Regions from separate parts of the Rudaeicoccus suwonensis genome, predicted to be linked through region 1. Evidence: riboswitches for the same ligand, from Rfam matches in the RefSeq annotation. Region 1 holds a riboswitch; the other holds the start of a gene.
What was found. Region 1 has a riboswitch for S-adenosylmethionine ahead of BKA23_RS10370 (bifunctional o-acetylhomoserine/o-acetylserine sulfhydrylase). Riboswitches for the same ligand answer to the same signal wherever they lie in the genome.

Region 2: it holds a riboswitch for S-adenosylmethionine, as region 1 does, so the genes downstream of both, BKA23_RS10795 (aminotransferase class V-fold PLP-dependent enzyme) here and BKA23_RS10370 (bifunctional o-acetylhomoserine/o-acetylserine sulfhydrylase) in region 1, are expected to answer to the same signal.

What each region holds. Positions count from the first base shown of each region.
Region 1 covers NZ_VIVQ01000001.1:2,267,363-2,271,571, reverse strand. The annotation lists gene BKA23_RS10380 (DUF4352 domain-containing protein) at 1-164, shown strand, start outside; gene BKA23_RS10375 (DUF445 domain-containing protein) at 175-1,437, shown strand; SAM riboswitch class IV at 1,544-1,663, shown strand; gene BKA23_RS10370 (bifunctional o-acetylhomoserine/o-acetylserine sulfhydrylase) at 1,733-3,055, shown strand; gene BKA23_RS10365 (serine protein kinase RIO) at 3,305-4,183, shown strand.
Region 2 covers NZ_VIVQ01000001.1:2,369,967-2,374,175, forward strand. The annotation lists gene BKA23_RS10790 (DNA translocase FtsK) at 1-1,955, opposite strand, end outside; SAM riboswitch class IV at 2,249-2,363, shown strand; gene BKA23_RS10795 (aminotransferase class V-fold PLP-dependent enzyme) at 2,420-3,949, shown strand.

The sequences.
Region 1 (4,209 bases):
CGCAGCAGCAGTTCGACATCGCAAACCTCGACAGTTCGTCGAGGACCTACACCGGCACGCTCGTGTTCGACGTGCCGATCGGCCAGGACTACTCCAAGTACACGCTGCTGTACCTCGATGACATGAGCTCCAGCGCCCAAGCCCAGATCGCCTGGACGAACTGACCGTCCGGCTATGACCGAGAGCCCGCTGAGCGGACCTGTGCTCGGCGAGGCTGACGAGCAGCGACGTCGTGGCCTGCGCCAAATGCGGTTGATCGCGCTGTCGTTGCTGGTGCTGGCCGCTGTCATCTTCGTCGTCACACATGGCCGTCACGGGGTGTGGGGATACGTCAACGCCGCCTCCGAAGCCGCGATGGTGGGTGCGGTCGCCGACTGGTTCGCGGTGACCGCGCTCTTCCGGCATCCGTTGGGCCTGAAGGTGCCGCACACCGCGATCATTCCCGAGCGCAAGGACTCCATCGGCCGCAGCCTGGAGGACTTCGTCACCGACAACTTCCTGACCGCCGACAATGTGCAGCAGCGGTTGGCATCTGCGCAGGTGCCGATGCGCGTTGGTCGGTGGCTGCAGCAGGAGGGCAATGCCGACCGGGTCGTGCGTGAGTCCGCTCCGGCGCTCGCGCGTGCCCTGCAATCGGTGAGCGACGAGGAGGTCGCGCGCTTTCTGGACGGGGTGGTGCTGCCCAGGTTCACCAAAGAGCCCGTGGCCGAATTGCTGGGATCCTTGCTGGACAACGTCATTCGCGATCAGTCGCACCGGCCGCTGGTCGATCTGGTCGTGCGCGAGTTGCACGACTGGGTCCGTGACAACGAGGCCACCGTCATACAGATCCTGGGTCAACGCGCGCCGTGGTGGTCACCGCGCTGGTTGGACGACACGGTGACCGCACGCATCCACGTCGAGATCCTGCGCTGGCTGGCCGATGTACGCGACAACCCCGACCACCAGATGCGCGCCGCGGTCGACAATCTGTTGCGGCAACTGGCGAACGACCTGCAGCACGACCCGGCCACGATGGCGCAGGCGGAGTCGCTGAAAGAGCACTTCCTGACGCATCCGTCGGTGTCGCGCTCGATGCTGTCGATCTGGGGGTCGCTGCAGCAGGCGGTCGTCGACGCGCTCGCCGACGAGCAGGGCCACCTGCGTGTACGTATGACGCAGGCCCTGCGCGACCTGGGGGGTCGTATCACCACCGATGACGAGTTGCGCGGGTCGCTGGACCGACGGCTCGGCGACATGGCCGGTCACGTCGTGACGACATACGGCCGGGAGATCTCGACCGTCATCTCGCAGACCATCGACCGCTGGGACGGCGACGAGGCCGCCCGCCGGATCGAGTTGCACGTCGGCCGTGACCTGCAGTTCATCCGCATCAACGGCACTGTGGTCGGTGGTCTCGTCGGACTGCTCATCTACGCCGTCGCCCAACTGCTCTAACTCCTGCGAAGACGTCCAGCCGTCCTGAGCGCGCCGACGCCCGCGCGGGTTCGCATGGTGAGAAAGGAGCGGTATGCAACCCATAACGTGCGCTAATCTCTGACTAGGTCATGAGTGTCAGCGCGTAAGCCCCGGCTTGCTGACCGGCAACCCTCCTGACGCGGTGGGGTGCCCCGGGTGAAGACCAGGCGTGGTGATGCCGATCATCGCCACGCAAGCGCGGGCATCACGAGCGTGGGTCCGCTGCCGGGCGTCTCATGCGAGTGCTCGGCGAACGAGCACGAGAGGCGCTCCCATGAGCGACAGCACCCCCAACTGGTCCTTCGAGACCCGCCAGATCCACGCCGGTCAGACCGTGGACAGCACCACGGGTGCGCGGGCCCTGCCGATCTATCAGACGACGTCCTACGTCTTCAACGACACCGACCACGCGGCGAATCTGTTCGGGCTGAAGGAATTCGGCAACATCTACACCCGGCTGATGAACCCCACGACCGACGTGGTCGAGCAGCGCATCGCCAGCCTGGAAGGTGGCGTCGGCGCCCTGCTGGTGTCCTCGGGGCAGGCGGCGGAGACGCTGGCGTTCCTCAACATCGCTCAGGCCGGCGATCACATCGTGGCCAGCCCGAGTCTGTACGGCGGCACCTTCAACCTGCTGAAGCACACCCTGCCCAAGCTGGGCATCTCGGTGACCTTCGTCGAGGACACCAAGGATCTGACCAGCTGGGAGGCTGCCTTCCAGCCCAACACCAAGCTGGTCTTCGGTGAGACCATCGCCAACCCCAAGCAGGAGATCCTCGACATCGAGGCGGTCGCGAAGATCGCCCACGACCACGGCGTCCCGTTGGTCGTCGACAACACGGTGGCCACGCCATACGTGCTCCGCCCCATCGAGCACGGCGCCGACATCGTGCTGCACTCGGCCACGAAGTACCTCGGCGGGCACGGCACGTCGATCGGCGGCGTCCTGGTCGACAGCGGCAACTTCGACTTCGCCAAGGACCCGGAGAAGTTCCCCGGCTTCAACACGCCGGACGAGTCCTACCACGGGCTGGTCTACGCACGTGACCTCGGCGTCGGCAGCGCTCTTGGCGCGAACCTTGCCTTCATCCTCAAGGCTCGCGTGCAGTTGCTGCGTGACCTCGGTTCGTCGATCTCCCCGTTCAACGCCTTCCTGCTTGCCCAGGGCATCGAGACATTGAGCCTGCGCATCGAGCGCCACATCGCCAACGCGCGTCAGGTCGCCGAGTGGTTGAACCAGCAGGAGCAGGTGCTCGGCGTCCGATGGGCATCGCTGCCGGGCAACAGCGACTACGAACTCGCCCAGAAATACACGCCGTTGGGCTCCGGTGCCGTGCTGGCGTTCGAGATCGACGGCGGTGTCGAAGCGGGCAAGAAGTTCGTCGAGGCACTCACCCTGCACTCCCACGTGGCCAACATCGGCGACGTGCGCTCGCTGGTGATCCACCCCGCTTCGACCACCCACTCCCAGGGCCCGGACGAGGATCGCCTCGCAGCCGGAGTGACCCCAGGTCTGGTGCGCCTGTCGGTGGGTCTGGAGCACATCGACGACATCCTGGCCGACCTCGAGCAGGGCTTGCGCGCCGCGAAGGTCTGACGCTTCACCTCGGGTATGCCGCAGACGCCTCCGGCATGCCCGGCGTGATCGCCGGTCTCGGGGGAGCCGGCGAAGGAGAAAAACCAGTTGCCGGGCCACGGTCGCATCAGCGATCGTGGCCCTCGGCATACGTATGCCGCATCGGCCGCCCTCACCTGCGGCGATGTCAACGGAAGGAGCGTGTCATGCACATGAGCGTCCCGGGTGCCCTGCGCGCCCATCACACTTCTTCCGACAGGAGCACCACGCGTGCAGCACGATCCGGAGGCGTCCGCCTCACCTGACCGCGGCGAAGCCGAATCCTTCGATCAGCATTACGTTTTCGACTACACCCCCGTCGACGAACTGGCCGCGGGCCAGCGTTGGTCCACCTGGGGTCAGTGCCAACCACTGAGCCGTGGACCGCAGCCGTGGCCGGACTGGGTGGTCACCGACGACGCCGCCGTCGACACCGAGCTCGGAGTCCTCAAGACCGGCAAGGAAGCCGATGTCTTCATCGTCGAGCGCGCGGCGCCGTTCGACGATCGAACGGCCCGTATGGCGGCGAAGCGCTACCGAGACAGCGATCACCGCACCTTCCACCACAACGCGGCGTACCTCGAGGGGCGCAGAATGCCGAGGAAGGGCGGCCGCGAGGCACGCGCTCTCGCCAAAGGCAGCAGTCACGGCCGGGCCGTTGCCGCGGGCATGTGGGCCTGGGCGGAATGGGAGCGACTGGTGCAACTGCATCGCGCCGGTCTGCCAGTGCCGTATCCGGTGCAGATCGACGGCACCGAGATCCTGATGGAGTTGGTCTGCGACCCCGACGGGCAGCCGGCGCCGCGCCTGTCGGCGACCAGGCCCGGTCCGGACCTGCTGGACTCCTTGTGGCAGCAGCTGACCGACACGCTCACCGGGCTGGCGGCATGCGGTTACGCGCACGGGGACCTGTCGGCATACAACCTGCTGGTCGCGGGGGAGCGCCTGGTCATCATCGACCTGCCGCAAGCCGTCGACCTGGTCGCCAATCCGCGCGGCATGGAGTTCCTGCATCGCGACTGCCGCAATGTTGCAGGATGGTTCGCCGCCCGCGGCCACCGCGGTGATGCCGAGGAATTGTTCGCGCACGCGGTGGCGGCCGCTTTCTGAGATGCTCACCGGCCGCGGCCGCCCGA
Region 2 (4,209 bases), 100 kb from region 1:
TCGCGCACGACCCACTGCAGCGCCTCGGCGGCCTTCTTGGGGTTGGTGATGATCGGGGTGATCAGGTGCGGGATTCCTTCGTAACCGGTGAGTTCGACCCGCTTGGGGTCGACCAGCACCATGCGGACCTCCTCGGGCGTGGAGCGCATGAGGATCGAGGTGATCATCGAGTTGACGAAGCTGGACTTACCGGCGCCGGTCGCGCCGGCGACCAGCAGGTGCGGCATCTTGGCCAGGTTGGCGATGACGTAGCCACCCTCGACGTCCTTGCCGACGCCCATCACCATCGGATGTTCGTTGCCGCGGGCAGCCTGGCTGCGCAGCACGTCGCCGAGGCTGACCTTCTCGCGGTCGGTGTTGGGGATCTCGATGCCGATCGCCGATTTGCCGGGAATCGGGCTGAGGATACGCACGTCGGCCGATGCCACGGCATACGAGATGTTCTTGGACAGTGCCGTCACGCGCTCGACCTTGGTGCCGGCGCCGAGTTCGACCTCGTAGCGCGTGACGGTCGGACCGCGGGTGAAGCCGGTCACCTGGGCGTCGACGTCGAAGGATTCCAGGGTGTCGGTCAGCGCCTGCACGACCCGGTCGTTGGCGGCGGACCTGGTCTTGTGCGGAGTGCCGGGCGCCAGCAGATCGGCTCCGGGCAGCGTGTAGGTCACGTCTCCGGCGAGCTGCAGTTGCTCGACGCGCGGCGGCAGGACGGCCGTCGGCGGGGCTTCGAGCGCAGGTTTGGGTCCGACCTTCTTCGGTATGTCGGGGCTCGCCAGCGACTCGTCGGTCCCGGGAAGGCGGTTGGAGTCGCCCGCTGCGGTTGCGGCGGCACCACCGGACGGTATGGCGGTGGTCGGTGGCAGGCCAGGTCGACGGTCCGCGCCGGTGGCACCGGCTGCGGCCTGTCCGGCGCCCGCCGAGGCGAGATCTGCCGCCACGTCGTAGACGTCGTTGACCGGCGCACGCTCACCCGGGCGCAGGATTCGCCCACCACGCGTCTTGCGGGGCACGACGGTCGCGGCCTGTTCGAAGGCTTCGTCACCGTCGAGGCCGGGCGCGTCGGCGCCCTTGGCCGAGCGGCGACGACGCTTGGGACGGTCGCCGTCGATGTCGGCGCCGTGCACGTCGGCGGCCACCGCGTCGAAGGGCTCGTCGTCATACTCGTCGTATTCCGACAACCCGTGCTCACCGAACAGTCGCCCACGCACCTGCCGCACCCGGGCGGGGATGAGCCGCACCGGCGTCGCGGTCATGACGAGGAGGCTGAAAACACCCAGCAGCAGCAGAAGCACGATCGCGCCGAGGTCGTGCACGGCCGCGACCACTGGGCTGGACGCCATGAATCCCACGATGCCGCCGGCTCTGCGCAACGCAGCACCATCGGACGGTTGCGGAATTCCCTTGGCAACACTGGTGATTCCGCACACCGAGACCGCGAACATCGCCAGACCGAGCAACACCCGGTTGGTGGCGTGATGCCCGCGCGGGGAACGCATGAGATGGATGCCGATGAGCAGCAACACCAGCGGGAGCACGAGCGCGCCGAGCCCGAAGGTCCCCGCGACCACGGAGTGGATGACGCCGCCGACAGGGCCAGCCAGGCCCCACCACTCGCGAGCGGCAATCACGACCGCGGCGGCGATGAGCCCGAAACCGAGCCCGTCGCGACGCAGTTCGGGCTCGAGGTCTCTCGCTGAGTGACCAACGCTACGGGCTGCTCCCCCGGCGACGTGGGCGACGCCCAACCAGGTGCCGCGGGCGGCGCGCATCGGCAGAGACAGACCGCCACCGGCCGGCTTCGCTCCGCCGCGAGCCTTGGGGGCAGCCGCCTTCTTCGCCGGAGGACGGGTCGAGGTGCGTCCCGACGCCGGCCGCGATCGCGCGCCCGAGCCGCTGGACGACTTCGGATTGCGGGTCGCGCGCGCGGTGGACGTGCTGGATGACGGACGGGTAGCCACGAAAGCACCGTACGCGAGTCACCGCCCGTCACAGGTGTCACACGCCGGAGCCCGTTCGAGGGGAATCTGAGCGGCCCGCCGGCGTGCATCTGCATGCGCATGTCGCGATACGTGCATGGGCATGTCGATGGACTGTCCCAGGATGCCGCCGCAGGTCTCATGTGACGAGATGGCGGTCGCACGAAGGGACACCCCCAGGATGCCCCCAAGGATGCCCGGGACGGTCTCGTATGACGAGATCGCTGTCCCATGGACTGGAGGCCGCTCGCGAGCTCCGGCTATGGTCTCTCGCAGGTCACGAGTCTCAGCGTCAAGCCCCGGCTGGCTGAGCGGCAACCCTCCTCCGCGGTGGGGTGCTCCGGGTGACGACCGGGCCGACGGCACCAACGCCGCCGGCAAGCGCGGACCACGACGGCAATTACTGGCGATGCCGTGCTGGTCCCTCGACCGGCAAGGAGCACGCCATGAGCATCGCCCAGTCTCTCCGCACGAACGTCGCCGACATCGACACCACCGGCACCAGCGACACCACCGACGCCACCGACACCGTCCAGTCGCGCACCCCCGCTCAGCCGCGGCGGCTCACCATCGCGCCCTCGGGCACGGCGCCTTCCGCACCGGCGCAGACATCTACCACGAGCGGGCATTCCTCGTCGCCGATCCCGTCGCCGATCCCGTCGACCGGACGCGTCTCGGGCAAGCTGTCGTCGTCGGCGCTGCCGCGCACCGTCTCCCACGAACTCGGCGTCCCCACCGTGCACCGCACGGTCACCGACTACGCCAACTTCGACCATGCCGCGACCACCCCTGCCCTCGAATCCGTCGCCCAGGCCGTCGAGCAGGTGCAGCGCCGCTACGGCTCGGTGCACCGCGGCGCCGGATACGCCAGCCGCGTCACGACCGGCTGGTTCGAGCAGGCTCGCGAGGAGGTCGCCCGATTCGTCGGAGCGCGCGAGGGCGACGAGGTCATCTTCACCCGTAACACGACCGATGCGCTGCGGCTGTTGTCGCACTGTCTGCCGCGTCGCACGCAGGTCATCGCCTGGGAGTCCGCACACCACGCGGCGTTGTTGCCCTGGGTGGCCCACCAGACCACCCGCCTGCCGGTGCCGTCGAGCGCGGCCGACGCCGTCGAGTTGCTGCGCTCCGCCCTAGCCGCCACCGATGGGCGCCACGTGCTGGTCGCCATCACCGGAGCGTGCAATGTCACGGGTGAGATCTGGCCTATCGCCGAACTCGTCGCAGTGGCAAAGGAATTCGGCGCTCGCACAGTGCTCGATGCCGCACAGCTGGCACCGCACCGGCCCATCGACCTGACCGACCTCGGCGTCGACTGGGTCGCGTTCTCCGGCCACAAGCTCTACGCACCGTATGGCGCAGGCGTGCTCGCCGGACAACGCGACTGGCTCGACGCGGCCACGCCATACCTGCCGGCGGGTGGCGCCACGGCCGCAGTGACCGCCCGGCACAATCACTGGCACACCGGGCCCGCCCGCCACGAAGGCGGCACTCCGAACGCAGTGGGCGCGATCGCGATCGCCGCCGCCTGCGCGGCATTGAGCGCACGCCGCGAGATCGTGCAGGAACACGAGCGCTCACTGCAGCAGACCCTGCGCGAGGGCCTTGCAAACATCGACGGCGTCACCCTCGTGCACGCACTCGGCCCCGACCGGCCCGGCGTGGGGGTCGTGACCTTCACCATCGACGGCATCGAGCCCGGGCTGGTCTCGCAGGTTCTGGCCGACGAGTACGCCATTGCGGTGCGCGACGGCCGCTTCTGCGCACACCTGCTGTGTGACGCGATCATCGGTCAGGGCCAGTCGGCGGTGCGCGCGAGCATCGGCCTGGCAACGACAGCCGAGCACGTGACGCGACTGATCGAGGGGGTGCGTCGGCTGGTGACGCAAGGCCCCGAGCTGTCCTATGTCCACACCGACGCCGGCTGGACCGCACCGGCCGACCCCCGCGACCTGAGCGAACCCCGCCCCTGGTGACAGCGGAACCTCGCCTTCACCACTGACCTCGTAAGCCCCAACAGGTCACGTACGCAACAACATTCACCGGCATACGGCGCTGACTGGGATTTCATCGACAGCTGCCGCAAAGATCACGGAAAGGTCACGGTTGAACTTGGCATCCGGCCGATAACCACGTACCTTCGATTCTCGGTGGTCATCCTTTCGTCGCCCTTGACGAAACGACCACTGGCGGGTATCGCATCCATGCGACCTCGCCATGCCAAGTGGCTCGCTGC